DNA from 3 places in the Alcanivorax xiamenensis genome. Region 3 is predicted to be linked to each of the others. Evidence: predicted binding sites of a transcription regulator. Region 3 holds the regulator's gene; each other region holds the start of a gene.

Region 1 (6,704 bases), on a different contig from region 3:
CCGAACACCACCATCTCCAGCTCCTGAAAATCGGTAAGGAACTGGGGAATGAGCACCAGGATCGCGGCGCCGATGATGACACCGAAAGTGGATGCCATTCCGCCAAGTACGACGATGGTAATCAGTTCGATGGAATGTTCGAAGGACGCCACGGTGGGGGTGATGAAGCCGCTGTAGTGGCCGTAAAGGCTGCCGGCGACGCTGGCGTAGACAGCGGATATGACAAACACACGCAGCTTGTATTTGGCGGTGTCCACGCCTGCCACCTGGGCGGCGATCTCGGAACCGTGCAGGGCACGCAAGGCCCGGCCCAACGGGGAGTCGATGATGTTCAGCGCCAGCAGGACCGCGATCACCAGGACCGCGGCGGCAAGCAGATACCACAGTTCCACGCCGGTGAATGTCAGGCCGGCGAACTGATACTCGCCGAATACGCTCAGCTCGTGACCGAACAGGGACAGCGGCGGCAGACCGACGCCGTCCGGGCCACCGGTAAGTTGCTCTTCGTTGTTGAGTACGATGGCGGCGATCACGCCCAGGCCCAGGGTGGCCATGGAAAGATAGTGACCTTTCAGGTGCAGAATCGGCCGCCCCACCAGCCAGGCCATTACGCCAACGCCGGCGGCGGCGCTGAGCAGGGCCACCATAGGGCTCAGATTGTATTGGCTGGTGAGAATGGCGCTGGCGTAGGCGCCGGCACCATAGAAGGCGGCGTGGCCGAGGCTGACCTGGCCGGCGTAGCCCACCAGCAGATTCAATCCCACCGCCACGGTGGCGGTGAGGCAGATCTTGGTCAGCAGGTCATAGTGAAAATCGTTACTCACCGCCAATGGCATCAGTGCCAGCATCAGCGCCAACAGCAGCAAGCCCCCATAAGGGGAGATCAGAATATTCTTCTTCATCGCGCGCGCTTCCTTCATCACACCCGCTCCGCGGCCCGGCTGCCGAACAAACCGTTGGGCAGGAAAAACAAAATGGCGAGGATGATCACGAACGGCACCGCGTCCTTGTAATCGGAGGAGATATAGCCGGCGGTGTAGGCTTCGCTCAAACCCAATAACAAACCACCGACCACGGCTCCGGTGCTGCTGCCCAGGCCGCCGATGGCGGCGGCGACGAAGCCTTTCAGGCCCAGCATGATGCCGACGTCATAGGCGGTGAAGGTGATCGGTGTAACGATCAGGCCGGCGGCGGCGCCGAGCAACGCGGAAATACCAAAGGCAACGCCGAGGATAACCTGGGTCTTGATGCCGGCGAGCCGGGCGGCGTCCTTGTTCATGGAAGTGGCGAGAATCGCCTTGCCGAGCCGGCTGCGGCCGAAGAACAGGGCCAGCGCCACCACCAGAACCACGGCGATACCCAGGATCCACAGGCTTTGCGTCAACAGGGTGGCGCCGCCGATGGAAAGCGATTCGGTGGCACTGAAGCGGGGCAGCGCATGATACTCCTTGCCCCAGAAAAACTGGGCCAGGCCCCGCAGAAAGATGGACGCGCCGATGGTGATGATGATGAGCGTCACCACGTCGGCGTCCCGTGCCGGTGCGATGGCCAGACGATGCAGTAGAATACCGGCCACGGTCGCCAGTACCAGGGCGCCGACCATGGCCGCCGGCAAAGGCAGGCCGGCTCCCACCAGCACCACCGTGCCCATGCCTCCGATCATTAGAAACTCGCCCTGGGCGAAATTGATTACATGGCTGGCGTTGTAGATCAGGGTGAAACCCAGTGCCACCAAGGCATAGATGGCGCCCAGGGTGATCCCCGAGAACGTGAATTGGAAAAACTCGCTGAACATGTTCGGTCCTGCCCGGAAAGATAGCGGTGAGCAAGTGCCCGGGCGCCGTCCGGGGCGCCCGGATGGCGGATCATTCCACCAGAGCCCAGTGGCCGTCCTTCACCTCGAGAATGCGGAAGGAATCATAGGACAGCCCCATGTGATCCTCGGGGCTCAGGTGGTAGGTGCCGGTGACGCCTGCGTAACCCTGAATGTTTTCCAGAGCGTCACGCACTTTCGCCGGATCAGTGGAGCCTGCCTGTTTGATGGCTTGCACCGCCAACTGGAAGCCGTCGTAAGCGTAGCCGCCAAAGGTTGACACCGAACTGTTGTAGCGATCCTCGTAAGCCTGTTTGTAGCCGGTGACAACGCCGTGTTGGGGATCGTTATCAGGGATGGTGTCGGCCACCAACAAGGCGGTGGCGGGCAGGCGCAGGCCATTGGCGGCGTCGCCGGCCAGTTTCAGGAAGCTGTCGGAAGCGACGCCATGGGATTGGTAAAACGGCAGTTCGATGCCCAGTTGCTTGTAGTTCTTGGTGACGATGGCCGGGCCCTGGCCGAAGTCGAAGTTGAGCACCGCCTGGACGCCCTCGGTATTGCGGATACGGGTGAGCTGGGCGGTGACGTCGGTGTCTTTCGGGTTATAGGTCTCGTCGGCGACCACTTCGATCCCCATGGCCTTGGCTTCTTCCAGGGTCACGTTACGGCCGGAAGCGCCGAAGCCGCCGGTACCGGAAATCAGGCCGATATGGGTGAGACCTCGTTCCTTCATGTCGGTGAGTACGCGCCGGGCGGCCTGGCGATCGGATTGCGGCATCTTGAACACCCATTTCTTCACCGGGGTGGAGATGGTTTCCGCGCCGGCCAGGGAAATGAAAGGCACACGGGCCTGTTCAATCACTGGCACCGCCGCCATGGTGGCGCCGGTGGTACTGCCGCCGATGATGAGATCGACCTTGTCCTGCCGCAGCAGGCGGGTAACGAAGGTCCGGGCTTTGGACGCGTCTCCGGAATCGTCGTAGTGAACCAATTGAACCTCGCGGCCCAGCAGGCCGCCGTTTTCGTTCAGTTGGTCTACATACAGTTCCAGGGTTTTCAGTTCCGGGTCGCCGAGAAACGCGGCCGGGCCGGTAACGGAGAGGAATGAACCGATGCGAATCGGGTCTTCCGCCTTCACGACTGGGGACAGGGAGGTCAGACCCAGCGCCGCCACGGCGCCCACCGCCAGGGTTTTCAGCTTTGTTTTCATTATCACACCTATCTGCGTATGCCCCGGAGGGGCTTTGTTTTTATGCGCCTGACCGGGCTCCGGTGGCGCGGGACGTCCCATTAGCGTCCATGTTTTTTCAGGTATAAAGCGATACGAATTTTAAGTCAAGATCAAATTTAATGTGTCATAAAAGTTGCTATATTGGTCCAAGCCGCTGTTTTATGGTGCTATTCATTGGCCTTTTATGTCTCCGGACAGGAGGCTTTGGTAGCATGTCGCGCCGCCGAAAAGGCCGGTATCACGCTGATTTGAATGCCCCCGGAAAGGGCCCGGAGATAGGAAGATCACCCAGTGGATTTGCAATGCGAGCAATTGGAACGCTTGATCGAACGTTTTCAGCAGCGCCGGCCGCTGCGTACCGGTTCCCTGATCATCACCCTGTTCGGTGACGCCATCGTGCCCAGAGGCGGCGCGGTGTGGTTGGGCAGCCTGATCGATCTGCTGGAACCCATGGGCATCAATCAGCGTCTGGTGCGCACCTCGGTGTTCCGGCTGACCCGGGAAGGCTGGCTTATCGCGGAGAAAGTAGGGCGCCGCAGCTACTACGGACTCACCGCCGCTGGCCGTCGCCGTTTCGAGAAGGCTTTCAAGCGCGTCTATTCCGGCGTGCGGCCCACCTGGGACGGTGCCTGGACCCTGGTCATTCTCAATCAACTGGATCCGGAGGCCCGCCGTGATGTGCGCCAGGAACTGGAATGGATGGGGTTCGGCGGGCTGACGCCGGGTATGGTGGCTCATCCGATGGTGGACCGGGCCGAGTTGAACGCGACGCTGCAGGAGCAGAACGCGCTGGAAGACACGATCATATTCGAGACCCGGGCCCAGGACAGCTTTGCATCACGGCCGTTGCGTTTGCAGGTGAGGGACGCCTGGAATCTGGAGCAGCTCTCGGAGGGGTATCGGGAGTTTCTCGACCAGTTCCGTCCGCTCTGGCAGGAAATGAGCAAGCTGGAGACGCCGCCGCCGATGGAGTGTTTTCTGGCGCGTACGTTGTTGATTCACGAATATCGCAAACTGCTGTTGCGCGATCCGTTGTTGCCGGAGGAACTGTTGCCCTCGGACTGGGAAGGCCGCGCCGCGCGCCAGCTTTGCCGCAACCTGTATCGACTGACCTATCGTGGCGCGGAAGCCTGGATGAGCGAGCGCACGGAAACCGCGGAAGGCCCCTTGCCGGAGCCGGGGGATGGTTTCTATCTGCGCTTTGGCGGACTGGATTGACAAAGCTGCTGTGGGAGCTTCTATGGTGCCTTGCAAGCTCTGGCGCGCCATTCGCCAGCAGGCTGGCTCCCACGGATCATGCTACGAAGCCGCTGTGGGAAGCTTGCTGGCAAGCGAATAGCCAACGGCCCAGGGGCATCGCGGCCAAGCGGAGCACCGCTCGGGCCTCTTCCTGCAGCGGTTTCGTAGTTTGCCCGGTGATTCCTTATTTAATTGCCTTTTGGGAACTTTGGTAACATAAAGGGAATGGCCTGTTTATCAGGCTTATCCTGATGAAATTAAAGGAAAAAAGTTCCTTATTCCGGATTTTCTTCTTGTTCTATTCTTCTAATTCGATACATAAATATAGAATCCATGTGTTGACTTGTGTCATGTCTGGGCTATGCTTTCCGACCATAGTTTGGCGTCGGAACTGCGCGGCGGGCCACTGCCTGGCAGGTCTGATCATCGATACCAAGAAAAGGGCAGGACCGGATTATGGAGTTCGCCACCATTCAGTTTCGTCTGGAGGACGGCGTCGCTACCCTGGCGCTGAATCGTCCGGAACGTCTGAACAGTTTCAATGAGCAGATGCACCGGGAAGTACGGGAAGCCCTGTCCATGGTGGAGCAGGATCAAACCGTGCGGGCCCTGCTGATCACCGGGAACGGCCGTGGTTTTTGCGCCGGCCAGGATCTTTCCGACCGGAGCGTGGCGCCCGGCGCCGAAGCGCCCGATCTGGGCTCTTCCATCGAAACCTGGTACAACCCGCTGATTCGTACCCTGCAGCGTTTGCCGATGCCGGTGATCGCGGCGGTCAACGGTGTCGCCGCCGGTGCCGGCGCCAATATCGCCCTGGCCTGCGATCTGGTCATCGCCGCCCGCTCCGCCAGTTTCACTCAAGCGTTCTGCAAAATCGGTCTGGTGCCGGACTCCGGTGGCACCTGGCAACTGCCGCGCCTTGTGGGGATGGCCCGCGCCAAGGGGCTGTCCATGCTGGGTGACAAATTGACCGCCGAGCAAGCGGCCGCCTGGGGTCTGATCTGGCGATGCGTGGACGATGATGCGTTGCGCGCCACCGCCACCGACCTCGCTCGCCATCTGGCCACTCAGCCGACCCGTGGTCTTGCCCTGATCAAGCAGGCTTTGAATCAAAGCTTTGACAACGATCTCGATACACAGCTCGACGTGGAGCGGGACTTGCAGCGTGATGCGGGCCGCACCGGAGACTATCGGGAAGGCGTCGCCGCGTTCATGGAAAAGCGCGCACCCGAGTTCCAGGGTCGTTAAGGCTGCCCATCCGATTTGGAGATTTGCATGGCTGACCCGAATACCGCCACGACGGCGCTGGACGGTGTTGCTTTGGCCAGACGTTGTGCTGAATCCATGTACGCGAGGGACACCGCGACCCGCGAACTGGGCATGACGCTGGAAACCGTTGCGCCGGGATGCGCGATCCTGTGCATGCCAATACGTGACGACATGATTCAGGGGCACGGCTCCTGTCACGGCGGTTTTATTTTTGCGCTGGCGGATTCCGCTTTCGCCTTTGCTTGTAACACCTATAACGAAGCCACCGTCGCTGCCGGCTGTTCCATCGAGTATGTGTCGCCGGGATTACCCGGTGATGTGCTCACCGCGGAAGCGCGGGAACTGACCCGTAAAGGGCGAACCGGTGTTTACGATGTACGTGTCACCGGCGGTGATGGCCAGTTGGTGGCCCTGTTTCGCGGCAAATCCTATCGCGTTCGCGGGCCGGTGATTCACGATGAGGAGAGCCAGGCATGAATGAAGCGCTGATTTTTGATGCCGTGCGCACCCCGGTGGGACGCTTCGGCGGCGCTTTGGCGACGATGCGCGCCGATGACCTTGGCGCGGTGCCGATGAAGGCATTGATGGAACGTCATGCGGATCTGGATTGGTCACAGCTGGATGATGTGTTCTATGGCTGCGCCAACCAGGCCGGCGAGGACAACCGTAACGTGGCGAGGATGAGCGCGCTGTTGGCCGGCTTGCCGGTGAGTGTGCCCGGTGTGACGCTGAACCGTCTTTGCGGTTCCGGCATGGACGCGGTGGGCACTGCCGCTCGTGCTCTGCGTTGTGGCGAGGGCAGTCTGATGCTGGCGGGCGGAGTGGAATCCATGTCCCGGGCGCCGTTCGTGATGGGCAAGGCCGAGCAGCCGTTCTCCCGCAAGGCGGAAATATTCGACACCACCATCGGCTGGCGCTTTGTCAATTCACTGATGAAACAGCAATACGGTATCGATTCGATGCCGGAAACCGCGGAGAACGTGGCGGAGCAATTCAAAATCGGCCGTGAGGACCAGGACGCTTTTGCATTGCGCAGTCAGCAGAGAGCAGGCCGTGCCATGACCGCTGGTGTGTTCGACGTTGAGATCGTGCCGGTGAGTGTGCCGCGCCGAAAAGCCGATGCTCTGATCGTCGGCGAAGATGAGCACCCGC
Region 2 (6,704 bases), on a different contig from region 3:
TTGGTGTAATAGGGCGCTTCGGGCGTGCCCGCCTGGAGGATGTCGGGATAACGACGGGCGTCTTCCTTGGCGAAACGATAAGTCGTGCCTTCCGCGGGCGTGGCTTCCAGATTGTAGAGATGGCCGGTTTCCTCCTGGAATCCCCGCATCCGATCGCGCACGTGTTCAAGCAGGCGCAGCGCCATATCGCGGCCCGCCTGCGTGGCGATGTCCTGCTGGTCGCCGGTGAAATTGCGCACCATCTCATTGAGGCCATTCACCCCCAGCGTGGAAAAATGATTGCGCAGGGTGCCCAGGTAGCGGCGGGTATAGGGGTAAAGACCGGCGTCCATCCAGCGCTGAATGCAACCGCGTTTGATTTCCAGGCTGTCGCGGCCCAGTTCCAGCAGCCGGTCCAGTTCCCGATAGAGTCCTTTTTCGTCGCCGGCGAAGCGGTGACCCAGCCGCGCGCAGTTGATCGTCACCACGCCCACGGAGCCGGTTTGCTCGGCGCTGCCGAACAGGCCGTTACCGCGTTTGAGCAGCTCGCGCACGTCCAGCTGCAGGCGGCAGCACATGGAGCGCACCATGTGCGGCTGCAGATCGGAATTGAGGAAGTTCTGGAAGTAGGGCAGACCATACTTGGCGGTCAGCGCGAACAGCCGCTCCGTGTTGGGCGCGTCCCAGTCGAAATCCTCGGTGATGTTGTAAGTGGGGATCGGGAAAGTGAAAACCCGACCGCGTTGGTCACCGGCTTCCATCACTTCCAGATAGGCGCGGTTGATCAGGTCCATCTCCGCCTGCAGCTCGCCATAGGTGAACGGCTGCTCCTCGCCGGCGATCACCGGCACTTGCTCGCGCAGATCCTCCGGGCAGGTCCAGTCGAAGGTCAGGTTGGTGAAGGGCGTCTGGCTACCCCAGCGGGACGGTACGTTCAGGTTATAGATGAACTCCTGGATGGCCTGATGCACCGCCGGATAATCGAGGTTGTCGCGGCGCACATAAGGGGCCAGATAGGTGTCGAAGGAACTGAAGGCCTGAGCGCCGGCCCATTCGTTTTGCAGCGTGCCGAGGAAATTGACCATCTGGCCAAGCGCGCTGGAGAGGTGCTTGGGCGGACCGCTCTCGGCGCGGTCGGCGACGCCGTTGAACCCTTCCATCAGCAGGCTGCGCAGGGACCAGCCGGCGCAGTAGCCGCTCAGCATGTCCAGATCGTGCAGGTGAAGATCGCCTTCCCGGTGAGCCGCGCCGACGTCCGGCGGGTAGACCTGATCAAGCCAGTAGTTGGCGATCAGCTTGCCGGAGATATTGAGAATCAATCCGCCCAGGGAGTAGCCCTGATTGGCGTTGGCGTGCACGCGCCAGTCGGCGCGACTGAGGTATTCCTCGACGGTGGTGCTCACTGCCACCGTGCTGTCCGGGCGGGGTGTGGTCATGGCGCTGATTCCCATATTTGGTATATTTTTCGTGTTCTGGCACAAGATATGGTGGTCAGGGTAAAGGCGGGGTGGAAGGAAAAGGCTGATCTGAGTCAAAGAAAGAGAGAGTGGGAAAAGTTTCAAAGGAAAAGAATCCCGGCCGTGAGCTGCTGCTGTCTCACAAGTTTTGGGCCAGCCCGCTTACACGCAAAAGCGCCGATTCGCTGCCAAGGCCGCTTCCCACAGCGGCTCCGTAGCTCCCTTTGTGGGAAGCTGCCTTGGCAGCGAATGCAGCGCGAATTCATGTATCCAAGGCAACAGACTGACCACGGCCGCGATTAGCGCGCTACCGCCGGTCCATCCCCGGGGCACCGTGCCAGTAGCCGTCACAGCGCGCTTCGTCCACCAGGGCAAGCGGGTCCCGGTGGTCCGGCTGGCCTCGGCGCACTTGATCAAAAGCCGCCACTATCTCCGCCATCGGCTCGTCGGCGACTACCAGGCGCGCGGTGCTTACCCCCATTTCGGCCATCACCGGCAGCTCCCGACGCAGATCCTGTGGCCAGGCGGAGAGGGTCTGGATGCCGTTGAGCGTGAACAGCCGGCGGCCGTCCTGGCTGAACAAGGGCAGGCCTTGCGGGTCATCCCGGCAGACAAACTGGCAGCGGTCCTTGGGGAGGCCCCGCCGTCGGGCGGTAAAACAACGGGCGGACCAGGCCAGTGCCAGATGACCGTAGGCATGCACCTCGCAAGGCAGCGCCAAACCCTGCCGCCGCAGGGCCGTCATCAGGGTGGTAAGCGCCTGCCGGGACAACTCCAACGGCGCATGCCAGCCCTGCATGCCGGAAGCGGCCAACAGGCGGATGGCTTCCACGTTATAAAGGTTGAGAGAGGCGCCGCCGATAAAGGGAATGCCCGCTTCGCTGAGCAAATGGACGGCGCTCATATCATTGGCTTCCACCGGCAATTCGCCGTTGTCGCAGAGGCGACGCAACGCGCGCAGGTCGGCGCCGGCCTCGATCAGGGTCTGCGAGGACAGCACCACGGCCTTGCCCTGGGCGCGCAGTTCCCGGGCCAGTCCGAGCCAGTGATCCAGTTTCATATCCCGCCGTCGCCCGCACACGGTTTCGCCCAGATAGACCCGTTCCAGCGGCCAGCCCACGGCCTGGGCGTAGAAGGTCTCATAGTCTTTCTGGTGCCAGTAAAACGGCACCGGTCCCAGGGCCAGATCCAGCATGCCCGTGTCTCCTATTTCCAGCGGCGCTCGTAAGCACCCAGAGTGGTGGTGGAGCCTTCGGACAGGACGCCCAGAGTGTCTTGCCAGGCCGGGTCGGATCGGAATGCGGACGGTGTCCGGGAGAGATGATCCAGCGCCTGACGCCATACCCGGGTGACCTCCCGCACATAGGCGGGGCTGCGTTGCCGCCCCTCGATCTTCACCGCGGTGATGCCGAGGGCTTGCAGCTCCGGCAATAGCTCCAACGTGTTCAGGCTGGTGGGTTCCTCGATGGCGTGATAAAGCTCGTCATCGACCTGGAAGCGGCCTTTGCACAACGTCGGGTAACCGGCCTTTTCGCCGGGGCCGTAACGATCGATGAGCACGCCGTTGAGACGGGAACTGAGACCGCCGTCCTGTTCTTCCCAACGTACGTGGGCGGCCGGTGAGCAGGCGCCGTGGGTATTGGGAGATTCGCCGGTGAGATAAGAGGAGAGATAACAGCGCCCCTCCACCATGATGCACAGGCTGCCGAAGCCGAACACTTCCAGAGCCACTGGAGACTCGGCAGCCAGTTGTTTGACCTGATCCAGTGACAGCACCCGGGGCAGTACCGCGCGTCGAATATCGAAATGACAATGATAGAACCGCAAGGCTTCGGCACTGGTGGCGGAACCCTGCACGGAAAGATGTCGGGGCAGGTCCGGGTGGCGGCGGCTGGCGTATTCGAGCAGACCCAGGTCCGCCAGAATCAAGGCGTCCACGCCCAGGTCGGCGGCCTGGTCCACGGCCCGGGTCCACAGCGGCCAGCCGTCGTGTTGCGGATAGGTGTTGATGGCGCAGAAGACTTTGCGGTTTCGCCGGTGAGCGTAGTCGATGCCTTCCCGGGCCCGTTCCGGGGTGAAGTTGAGACCGGCGAAACGGCGCGCGTTGGTGATGTCCTTGAAGCCCATGTAAACCGAGTCGGCGCCTTCATCCACCGCGGTTTTCAATGCCGGCAGATTGCCGGCGGGACAGACCAGTTCCGGGGACCCGCTCATCTCTCCTCCCGTGCCAGATGTGTTGGCCGGTCAGGATAAAGCCGCGGGGTCGCATCGGGCTGACCTGGGTCAAGGGGGAAACCGGACGCTGGACGCTTTAGAATGGCGCACCGTCGAACATTGCGAATATAAATGACCGCTTCCAATGCCTGCCGGGGGCAGTCTGCTTACACGCAACACGCAACACGCCTGTTCGCTGCCAAGGCAGCTTCCCACAAGCGGCGTCACGAAGACGCTGTGGGAAGCTGCCTTGGCAGCGAATACAGCGCGGATTCATGTCACCAAGGTCAATAGATAAACCTTCGCCATGGGGGCAACGCTCAAGCGCTGGAGCAGTCCCAATTTGTTCGGTTGCGGCAGGCCCGGTTTTTCCTTATCGGCGTCAGACCTCAAGAACCAACCGCTTTTCCATCCGTTCGGCATGGCGTCGGTCATGGGTGACCATGATCAAGACCCGGTCGTTCAGGGTGGCATGGAGAATGTCGAACAACGCGTCGGCGGTGGCCGGCTCCAGACCGGTGAAGGGCTCGTCCAGCAGCACCACCGGGCTGTCCCGCAGCAGCACCCGGGCCAGCGATACACGCCGCCCTTGTCCGCCAGAAAGGTGCATGCCGTTGGTGCCGATCCAGTGATCGAGGCCACCACGTTGCCGTACCAGATCCGCCAGCCGGGCCTGTTCCAGCACCCGCCAGAGTTGTTCGTCGGTGGCCTCCGGTCTGGCCAGGCGCAAGTTATCCCTCAGGGTGCCGGTGAACAGCTGCTGTTGCTGCAATAACAGGGCGAAACAGTGACGCCAGGCGTCGCTGTCCGCCCGCGCCTGGCTGACACCGCCGAAACGGATCTCGCCAGCGCTGATCCGTTGCAGGCCCATCAGACAATGCAGCAGGGTGGATTTACCACTGCCGCTTGGGCCGACGATGGCCAGTGGGGCGCCGGCTCGCGCTTGCAGATCAAGACCGCTGAACAAAGCCGGTTGCCCAGGCCAGGCGAAACTCAGTCCGGAGACCATCAAATCACCGTCGGCCCGGGGAATCTCGCTGCCACTGGCGGCTGGCGGCGGGATCGGCGTGCCGGTCAGGGTGTCCAGGCGTGTCACGGTGGCACGGGTGTCCGGCCAGCCCTGCCAGGCCTGGGCCAGGGGCAGGGTCACCTCGGCGGCGGCCAGAACCAGCAACATCAGCGCCAGCGCCATGGGCGCGTCGATCATTTCCTGCCGTACCGGCGCGATCAGGATCAGCAGCATCGCCACCGCCAGCCATTGCATCAGACTCTGGATCAGGGTTTGAGTGATGGCGTGCTGCAGCGCCAGCCGGTGTTCGAGCCCGGCCAGATCGGCCAGCCGGCGGCGCCACTGTTCGAGTAATGACGGCCGCAGACCATAGGCGAGCACATCGGGCAGTCCGTTGAGGATTTGCACCAGATCCCCGCGCAGCTGTTCACGTTGCCTGGCCCGTTGTTCCAATGGGTCGGTGGAGACCTTGGACAACCGTTGCAGTAGCAGCGCCATCACGATGAAGCCGCTCAGCAGAGCCAGGGCCGCCGCCGGTCCGGCGATCCAGAATCCGGCCAGCAGCAATACCACGGCGGTGGCGGCGGCCACCAGGGCGGGTTGTCCCTGTCCCAGCCAGGCGTTTTCCAACCGTTCCACATCGCCCAGCAGACGTTCCAGTAAATGGCCGCTGCTCAGCGACGACAGAGGGCCGGGGATGCGCGGCAGAATCGCCGCGAACAATCGCGTGCGCAGCCGCTGCATCACGTGGAAGGTGGCGTCATGGCTGACCAGCCGTTCGAAATAGCGGGATACGGTACGGCCCACTGCCAGGGCGCGAATGCCGGAACTGGGTACCAGCATGTTGAACGCCACCGCCGGGCCGCCGGCGGCCATCCCGGCCAGGGCGGCGGCACTGATGAACCAGCCGGACAGCCCCAGTAGCGCCATGGCGGCGAGCGCGGTGATCAGTGCCAGCACCGCGGCGTTGCGCAGCCGCGCGCCTTCTCCTTTGAACTGATGACGAAGCCAGGTGATGTGGTCAGCCATGCGCGGCTCCTTCCATGGACTCGGCTGAAGGGCCGAGCCACAGACTTTGATCGGCCAGGGTGGCGAAAGCCGGGGAATGGGTGGCGATCACCAGGGTGCGTCGTCCCTTGCGGGCTCGCAGCGCTGTGATGATTCGTTGTTCCAGCGCATCGTCCAGTTCCGCGGTGGGTTCATCGAGCAACAATAGCGGCGCCGGGCTCAACAGGGCCCGGGCCAGTGCCAGCCGGCGTCCCTGGCCACCGGAAAGACCGCCGCCGTTCTCATCGAGGCGTGTGTCCAGTCCGGCGGGCAAGTGCTCCAGACCGCACTCGGCCAGTACTTGATGGAGGGCGGCGTCATCGGCGTCCGGGGCTCCCAGGCGCAGATTGTCGGCCACCGTGCCATGGATGAACCACGGATGTTGTCCGGCCCAGGCCAGGTTGCCGGTTGTTTGTGCCAGCAGCGGGGCGGGCCGGCCGTCATGGCGCACCTCGCCGGTGTCCGGCGCCAGCAGACCCGCGATCAGCTTCAAAAGGGTGCTTTTGCCGGTACCGCTGTCCCCTCTGAGCACCAGACAGGTTCCTGCTTGAACGGTCAGATCGCAGTTACTCAGCAGTGTGTCCTCGCTGTCGGGGTAAGCAAACGAGACCTGATCCAGAGTCAGGGCGGTGGCGGTGGTGGAGACGGCGTTGGAGCCGGATACGGATTGACGTTCCTCAAGCAGTGGCGCCAGCGCCTCGGCGGCGGCGTGGGCGGCGGCGCGATCATGATAGCCGGCCGCCAACTGACGCAACGGCTGATAAAACTCCGGTGCCAGCAGAAGGAGCCAGAGCCCGGTGGCGAAATCAAGCCCCGGGCCGGGACCAATGGCAATCAGATTGAGCAGGTGCAAGCCCACATACAACGCCACCAGGGCTACCGATAGCGCGGCGAATAGTTCCAGCACGGCGGAGGTAAGGAAGGCGATCCGCAGAACCTTCATGGTGCGTTTGCGGTATTCGACGTTGACGCGATCCACCGCCTGCTGCTCCGCGGCT
Region 3 (6,704 bases):
GCTTTCTGGGGCGACCGCATTAGCCGGCAGTTGATCAAGGACATGCGCGCCGCGGGTACCGACACCCTGGTGAACCTCGCCTCCAATGAGTATTTCAAATCCGTGCGAACCAAACTGCTGCCGGGCCCGGTCATCGAACCGGTCTTTCAGGATGAGAAAAACGGCACATACAAGGTCATCAGTTTCCATGCCAAAAAAGCCCGAGGGCTGATGGCGGCCTGGATACTGCGTAAAGGGATTGAAAAGCCGGAGGATCTGAAGCGGTTCAAGGAAGCCGGGTATCGATATGACAAAGCCTCTTCCACGGACACCAAACCGGTGTTCCGAAGAGCGGAGCAGGGTGGTTAACCGCCGAACCGATAGCTGTGGCTAGTCTATTGGTCATGGAGGCATGGATTCAGGTTGTATTCGCTGCCAAGGCAACTTCTCACGGTGGCTTCGTAGTGATGTCGCTGTGGGAAGCTGCCTTGGCAGCGGATGGGCTGTATGCCCCATCACCGCCAGTCGGTGTTAAAGCCGTCCGGTTTGATCACCAGAACATCATTGCGGGCATGCACCAGCAGCGATTCAGCGGTGGCACCCAGCAGCAGCCGTTCCACTTTATTGCGGCGAACGGTTCCCACCACCAACACATCGGTGCCGTTGTTTTCACAATAGTCCGCCAGAGTGCCGGCAATCGGCCCCTCCAGCATTTCCGTGCGCTCCAGCGGCAAACCGTGACGTTCGGCGAAGCGGTCCAGAGCTTCGCGGTGGCTTTTGCGAATGCTCTCGGCACTGGCGGCGTACTCCGGCAATGCTTCGCCAGCCACCAACAACAAGGTTTCATCCGGATGTTCCAGCACATGCACGGCGTTGAGTGATGCCCGCAGCGGCGCCGACCATTCCCGGGCAGCGGCCAACACCGTGGCATCCAGGCCGCTTTCGTCCTCTTCCTCGGGCTCAATCGCCGCGCTAAACACTGGCGGTTCGCTCCACGGGCGGTCCTGTACGCAAAGCACCGGGCAGGGCGCCCTGCGGATCAGCAGCCAGTCCCGGGGCGTGAACAAATGGCGTCGCAGCGTGCCTTCCTCGCTGGTATGCACCACCACCAGGCGCGGTTTGGCGGCGATCACCGTCTGCCGCAAATCCTCATCCTGGTCCTTGTTCGTGGTGATATGCACAGTGGCCTCGGTGTCGGCCAGCAAATCCTGTATACGCCGTTCCCAGGCATTGCGGATTTGCTGCTCGGCCGTTTGGCGACGTTTCTGGTCAAGCCCCACGGCCCGGCGCATGGCCGAGGAATCGCTATTGACGGCTACCACCAGTGGACAGTTCAGTGCGGCGGCCAGCAGCCGCCCCTTCTTCAGCGCCGGCTGCGGGGCCATCAGTTGGCGGTCCAGGACAACGAGAATGCCATCGGTCGGAATAGTCATGGTGCCTCCGTATGTAATCTGCCGCCGCCGCAGAGAGCCTCACGGTCCACAATTTCCACATCCCTGCCATCCACCAGCAGCATATCCTGCTGTTGAAAACGGGTGAAAATGCGGCTCACCGTCTCCACCGCCAGTCCCAGATAATTGGCGATGTCATAGCGAGACATGGGCAGGCGGAAGCGGCGGCTGCTCAAGCCCCTGCGCTGTTGACGCGCGGCCAGGGATAACAGTAGAGAAGCCACTCTGTCATCCGCGCTCTTCTTGCTCAACAGCATGTGCAGTTCGCGGTCCGCGCGGATCTCGTTGCTCATCAGCGAGAAGAAGTGATGCTGCAAGGAGGGGATGCGTTGGGACAGATCTTCCAGGCGATGGAAGGGAATCTCGCACACGGTGGCGGTTTCCAGCGCCTTGGCATTGGAAACATGGTGCGCGGTACTGATGCCGTCCATGCCGACGATCTCGCCAGGCAAGTAGAAGCCGGTAACCTGTTCCTCCCCCTCATCGGAGAGGACATAGGTCTTCAGTGAGCCGGAGCGCACGGCATAAACGGCGCTGAACGGGGCGGCGGCACGAAACAGGTGCTCTCCGCGCTTCAGCGGGCGGCCACGGCGAATGATGCCATCCAGTTCGTCGAGCTGGGAAGGCGCCACCGCCAACGGCAGGCAAATGGGGCTGAGACTACAGTCGTTGCATGAAACGTGACGAGGCATGCTGCGCACCTCCATATTGGATACACTGCGTATTGCAATTACGGCTTGAGACATTATGGTCTCCCGGATCGGTAACGGCGAGCTAAATAATGCGACTGAATCGCTGTGGGTTGGGGGTGCCGGCATAGCGGTCGAACAACATCGCCAGAGCGCGCACCACCAGGCGCCCGGCATCGGTGACCAACAGCACGGGGCCGTTCATATCGATCAGCCCCAATTTTTCGAATTGCTCCAGTGCGTCCAGTTGATCCCTGAAATAATCGGCGAAATCCACCTCCCAACGCTGCCGGAAAGCGACCAGATCCAGCCGCAGATCGCACAGCAGCCCCATGATCACGTCACGGCGCAGGCGATCGTCCCAGTCGAGCAGGAAACCGCGTTCGATCGGCATGCGGCCCTCTTGCACGGCCTCCTGCCAAGCGCCCAGGATCTTCTGATTTTGCGCGTAGAAATCGTCGAAAGCGCTGATGGCACTGACGCCCATGCCTAGCAGGTCCGCATCACCATGCAGTGAGTAACCCTGAAAATTACGGTGCAGAGTGCCGTTGACTTGCGCCACCGCCATGGGATCGTCCGGCAAGGCAAAATGGTCCATGCCGATCAACACATAGCCGGCTTCCTCCAGGGTCTCGCCGGCCAGTTTCAGCATGGCGAGTTTCTCCTCCGGGCTCGGCAGAGCGCTTTCCTGGATCTGGCGCTGCACCTTGAACCGCGCCGGCATGTGGGCGTAGTTGTAAAGGGAGATGCGCTCCGGGCGTAACGCCAGCAATTGTTCCAGGGAACGGGCCAGACTGGAAGAAGACTGCCAGGGCAGACCGTAAATCATGTCGGCATTGATGGATTGGAAACCAAAGTCCCGGGCCGCGTCGAATACCTTGGTGATCAGTTCCAGGGATTGTTCCCGATTCACCGCCTTCTGCACCACCGGATCGAGATCCTGAATACCAATACTGAGACGGTTGAAGCCCAGTCCGCGCAGCAATCCGAGGCGGGCCCGATCCACCGTGCGCGGGTCGACTTCAATGGCGTATTCGCCACGGTCCTCTTCGAGCAGGTTGAAATGACGGGCCAGGTCATAGACCAGCTCGGTCATCTGCGCGTCACTGAGGTAAGTGGGGGTGCCGCCGCCCCAGTGCATCTGCACCACGGGCCGCTGCGGGTCCACCAGCGCCGCCTTGTCTTTGATTTCCTGCTTCAGGAAGGTCAGATAATCCTCGGCCTTGGCCCGGTTGCCGGTGATGATGCGGTTACAGGCACAGTAGTAACACACCGTGGCGCAGAATGGGATGTGGCAGTACAGCGACAGTGGCCGACGGGCCTGATTGCCGCGAGCAACGGCCCGCCGATAGTCCTCCTCGCCGACTTCCTCGTGGAACTGGGTGGCCGGTGGGTAGGAAGTGTAGCGAGGCCCAGGACCTCCGAATCGGCGGATCAGATCCGGATTCCATTGCGTCATGTCAGCGCTCCAAAGGGGAATGGCGGCATCATGCCACTATTGGCATCGTTGACCTTGATGCAGATCAAGGGTGGTGATGGACATGGACGTCTCCGGGCAGTCCGTGTTGAAGAAATACCAGCGCCAACACCAGTGTCATCGCCGCCGCCCCCCCGCCGCAACCGCGACAGTTGCCCGCCAAATACTCCGGCGGCCCCCACCGGCAGCAGGGTAGTGGCGCCGAACATGCCCATGACCAGAGCGCCATCGCCCCATTCGCCGGTGCCAGCGGCCAGCACCAGGGCGGAATACAGCAGTCCGCATGGCAGGAAGCCCCACAGCCCCCCCAGCGCCAGCGCCTTGACCGGATGATCCACCGGCATCAGGCGGCGGGTCAGCGGGGACAGCCGGCGCCACAACCTGGCGCCGAGACGTTCGAGAGCCCGGATTGGCGCGCTGCGCCCCAGGAAATGCGCGGTCAGCAACACCATCAGCAGCGCCGACAGCAATGCCGGCCAGTGCCAGCCGCCGGCGGCCGAGCTTCTGCTCAATTGACCGCCAAGACCTCCGGCCAGCGCCCCCAGACCCGCGTAGGTCAACAGACGACCGCTGCCAAACAGTCCCTGCCAGGCGATCAGCCTGCTGCCACACCGCCGTTCTTCGGGAATCGAGAAACTCAGGGCGGCGGCGATGCCGCCGCACATTCCGGCGCAGTGGAGGGCTCCGCCGACGCCGAGAGCGAGAGCACCGGTCAACGCCACGGTAAGCGGGTCAACGATCATGATCCGCCTCCTTGCCAGCGTTGCGGCGCTGTTCGCGATCCTCGAAGATCACCGTCCAGGCGGCATGGTCCAGATCCTCGAACTGGCCCTGGCGTAAGGCCTTGAACAGCGCCCACACCGCTACGGCGAGGAACAGCAAGGCCACTGGAATCAACAAGAGCAGGCTTTCCATGTGGTTATCCTGTTGGCGTTGAGCGTCACCAGAAGTGACGAAGCGGACATTCCCAGAGCCGCGGCCCAGGGCGGAATCCAGCCGGCCATGGCCAGAGGAATCGCCACCAGGTTGTAGCCGAGAGCCCAGCTCAGGTTCTGGTGGATCAGCGCCCGGCAGCGATCCGCCAGCCGGGGCAGATCAGCCACGCCCTGCAGGCCTTCGTTGAGCAAATAGACCCCGGCGGCGCGACGGGCCAGACTGGAAGCCGCCGCCGGTGCCACCGATACCGTGGCCCGTAACAACGCCGGAGCGTCGTTAATGCCATCCCCCACCATCATTTGCGGCCCTTCCTGCTGCTCCAGTTTCTGTAACCAGGCCGCTTTGTCATGAGGTGTCAATCTCGAGCGGGCTTCGCCAATACCCAGTTCATCAGCCAGCGTGGCCACTGGCTCGACGGCATCACCGCTGGCCATGCGCAGCCGCCAGCCCCGCCGACGCAGTTCATCAAGTACCATCGGAGCTTCCTCGCGCGGTTGATCCCGCAACCAGAACAGCGCCTGCGTCCGACCATCACGAGTGAGGGCCAGACAAGTCTCGCTGCCACGACTCAGCTCCGGCGCCCCGCCAATGGCCCACTGATGGCCCTGGAAACGGCCGCTGGCTCCGGAAGTGCTCAAACGCAAATCCTCGATCGGCACCGGTGACAGATCATCAAAAGCGCGCGCCAGCGGGTGCGGGTGATCCCGCTCCAACCCGGCCGCGATTCGGGGCAGGGAGGTGAGCCATTGCGGTTCTCGCCACTCCACCCGTTGGAACCGGCCGGTGGTCAGCGTGCCGGTTTTATCAAGCAGGACACCGCGAATACCCGGCAAGGATAAAAACTGAGAGGGGGAAGCAATCAGCAAGCCCAGCTTCAGTCCCCGGGCCAGCGTGGCGGAAAGCGTTAACGGCACGGCCAGAGCCAGGGCGCATGGGCAGGTCACCACCAGCAAGGCCAGCATATGCTCGAACGCCTGGGCCGGCCCGCGGTGCCAATGCAAAATCAGGGTGATTGCCGACAATACCAGTACCGCGACGGTGAACCAGGGCGCCACTCTCTGCCAGTCGCGTACCACGGTTACCCGCTCTTCCTGTGCGCGCGCCACTTGTTCACCAATGCGCGCCACCAGGCTGCTGTCGGCGGCGCTGGTGGCTTCGATATCGACACTGCCTTCCAGAATTCGCCCCCCGGCTTGCACCGAATCACCAATGGCGCGGGTGCGTGGCAGGGATTCGCCGGTCAGGGCCGCTTCGTTAAGGCGGGCCTCGCCGTCGCGAATAATCCCGTCCACCGGCACGGTTTCCCCCTGACTGGCACGTACGGTATCGCCGGCGCACAGCTGGGCGGTGGCCACCCAGTCTCCACTACCGGTGCCATCCAGCCGCCGGACCACCAAGGGCAGAGTGTCCTGCAACTGCTGCCAGGAACGCTGGATGCGCTGACGCTGATGCAGTTCCAGCCAGCGGCTGAGCAGCAGGAAGAACACGAACATGGCGGCGGAATCGAAGTAAACATGCTCACCACCGCTGGCCATCACCACCAACGAACCGCCCCAGGCCAACAACAGCGCCAGGGCCACTGGCACATCCATGGTCGGGCGGCGCGCTTTGAGGCCGCGCCAGGCGCCCTGGAAAAAGGGCCAGCCGGAGTAGAACACTACCGGGGTGGCCACCAGCAGGCCGGCCAGCCGGAACAGATCCTGGTAAATACGGTCCGTGCCTTCAAACACACCGATATAAAGGGCCGCGGAATACATCATGGCCTGCATCGCCCCGAGGCCGGCCAATGCCAGCCGCCCCAGCAAGCACCGCCGTTCTCTCTGCAGATGGCCCTCCCAGGAGGGATCACCCGGCAAGGCGACCCGGTAGCCCAACTCCAGAATGCGCCGCACGGCGGCGCTGGGGAACCGGGGTTCGGCGGCGTCATAGTCCAGGGTCAATTGCATGCTGGCCAGATTGACCTGAACCGAACGGGCCCCGGGGAGCCCCATCACCACCTTTTCAATCAACCAGCAGCAAGCCGCGCAGGTGAGCCCGGAGACCCGCAGCCGCAGGCGGCGCCGATCATCCTGTTCCTGGATGTGGGCGGCCAGCAATTGCGGCATATCGAACAGCGCCAGGGTGCGCTCCGATTCCTCGCCGGCCACCAAGGGCGCGTTCTTGCTGCGGATA

The links. The regulator FNR, encoded in region 3, switches genes on or off when oxygen is low (the NO sensors DNR and NnrR bind a similar motif). The targets are predictions, from matches to a motif close to TTGATNTANATCAA.
Region 1: paaG (2-(1,2-epoxy-1,2-dihydrophenyl)acetyl-CoA isomerase PaaG) is a predicted target of FNR. The motif match lies at 4,622-4,635, and genes of this name have one in related genera.
Region 2: A6D6_RS06905 (ribonucleoside triphosphate reductase) is a predicted target of FNR. The motif match lies at 1,501-1,514, and genes of this name have one in related genera.

The regions. Positions count from the first base shown of each region.
Region 1 is NZ_AQPF01000003.1:68,480-75,183, reverse strand. Features, by position in the region: gene A6D6_RS03170 (branched-chain amino acid ABC transporter permease) at 1-920, opposite strand, end outside; gene A6D6_RS03165 (branched-chain amino acid ABC transporter permease) at 920-1,795, opposite strand; gene A6D6_RS03160 (ABC transporter substrate-binding protein) at 1,866-3,023, opposite strand; gene paaX (phenylacetic acid degradation operon negative regulatory protein PaaX) at 3,336-4,262, shown strand; gene paaG (2-(1,2-epoxy-1,2-dihydrophenyl)acetyl-CoA isomerase PaaG) at 4,740-5,531, shown strand; gene paaI (hydroxyphenylacetyl-CoA thioesterase PaaI) at 5,559-6,029, shown strand; gene pcaF (3-oxoadipyl-CoA thiolase) at 6,026-6,704, shown strand, end outside.
Region 2 is NZ_AQPF01000007.1:59,169-65,872, reverse strand. Features, by position in the region: gene A6D6_RS06905 (ribonucleoside triphosphate reductase) at 1-1,415, opposite strand, end outside; gene A6D6_RS06900 (U32 family peptidase) at 1,744-2,631, opposite strand; gene ubiU (ubiquinone anaerobic biosynthesis protein UbiU) at 2,643-3,650, opposite strand; gene cydC (thiol reductant ABC exporter subunit CydC) at 4,033-5,688, opposite strand; gene cydD (thiol reductant ABC exporter subunit CydD) at 5,681-6,704, opposite strand, start outside.
Region 3 is NZ_AQPF01000009.1:55,713-62,416, reverse strand. Features, by position in the region: gene yaaA (peroxide stress protein YaaA) at 1-348, shown strand, start outside; gene A6D6_RS08290 (universal stress protein) at 495-1,412, opposite strand; gene fnr (fumarate/nitrate reduction transcriptional regulator Fnr) at 1,409-2,122, opposite strand; gene hemN (oxygen-independent coproporphyrinogen III oxidase) at 2,205-3,578, opposite strand; gene A6D6_RS08275 (sulfite exporter TauE/SafE family protein) at 3,575-4,339, opposite strand; gene ccoS (cbb3-type cytochrome oxidase assembly protein CcoS) at 4,329-4,511, opposite strand; gene A6D6_RS08265 (heavy metal translocating P-type ATPase) at 4,490-6,704, opposite strand, start outside.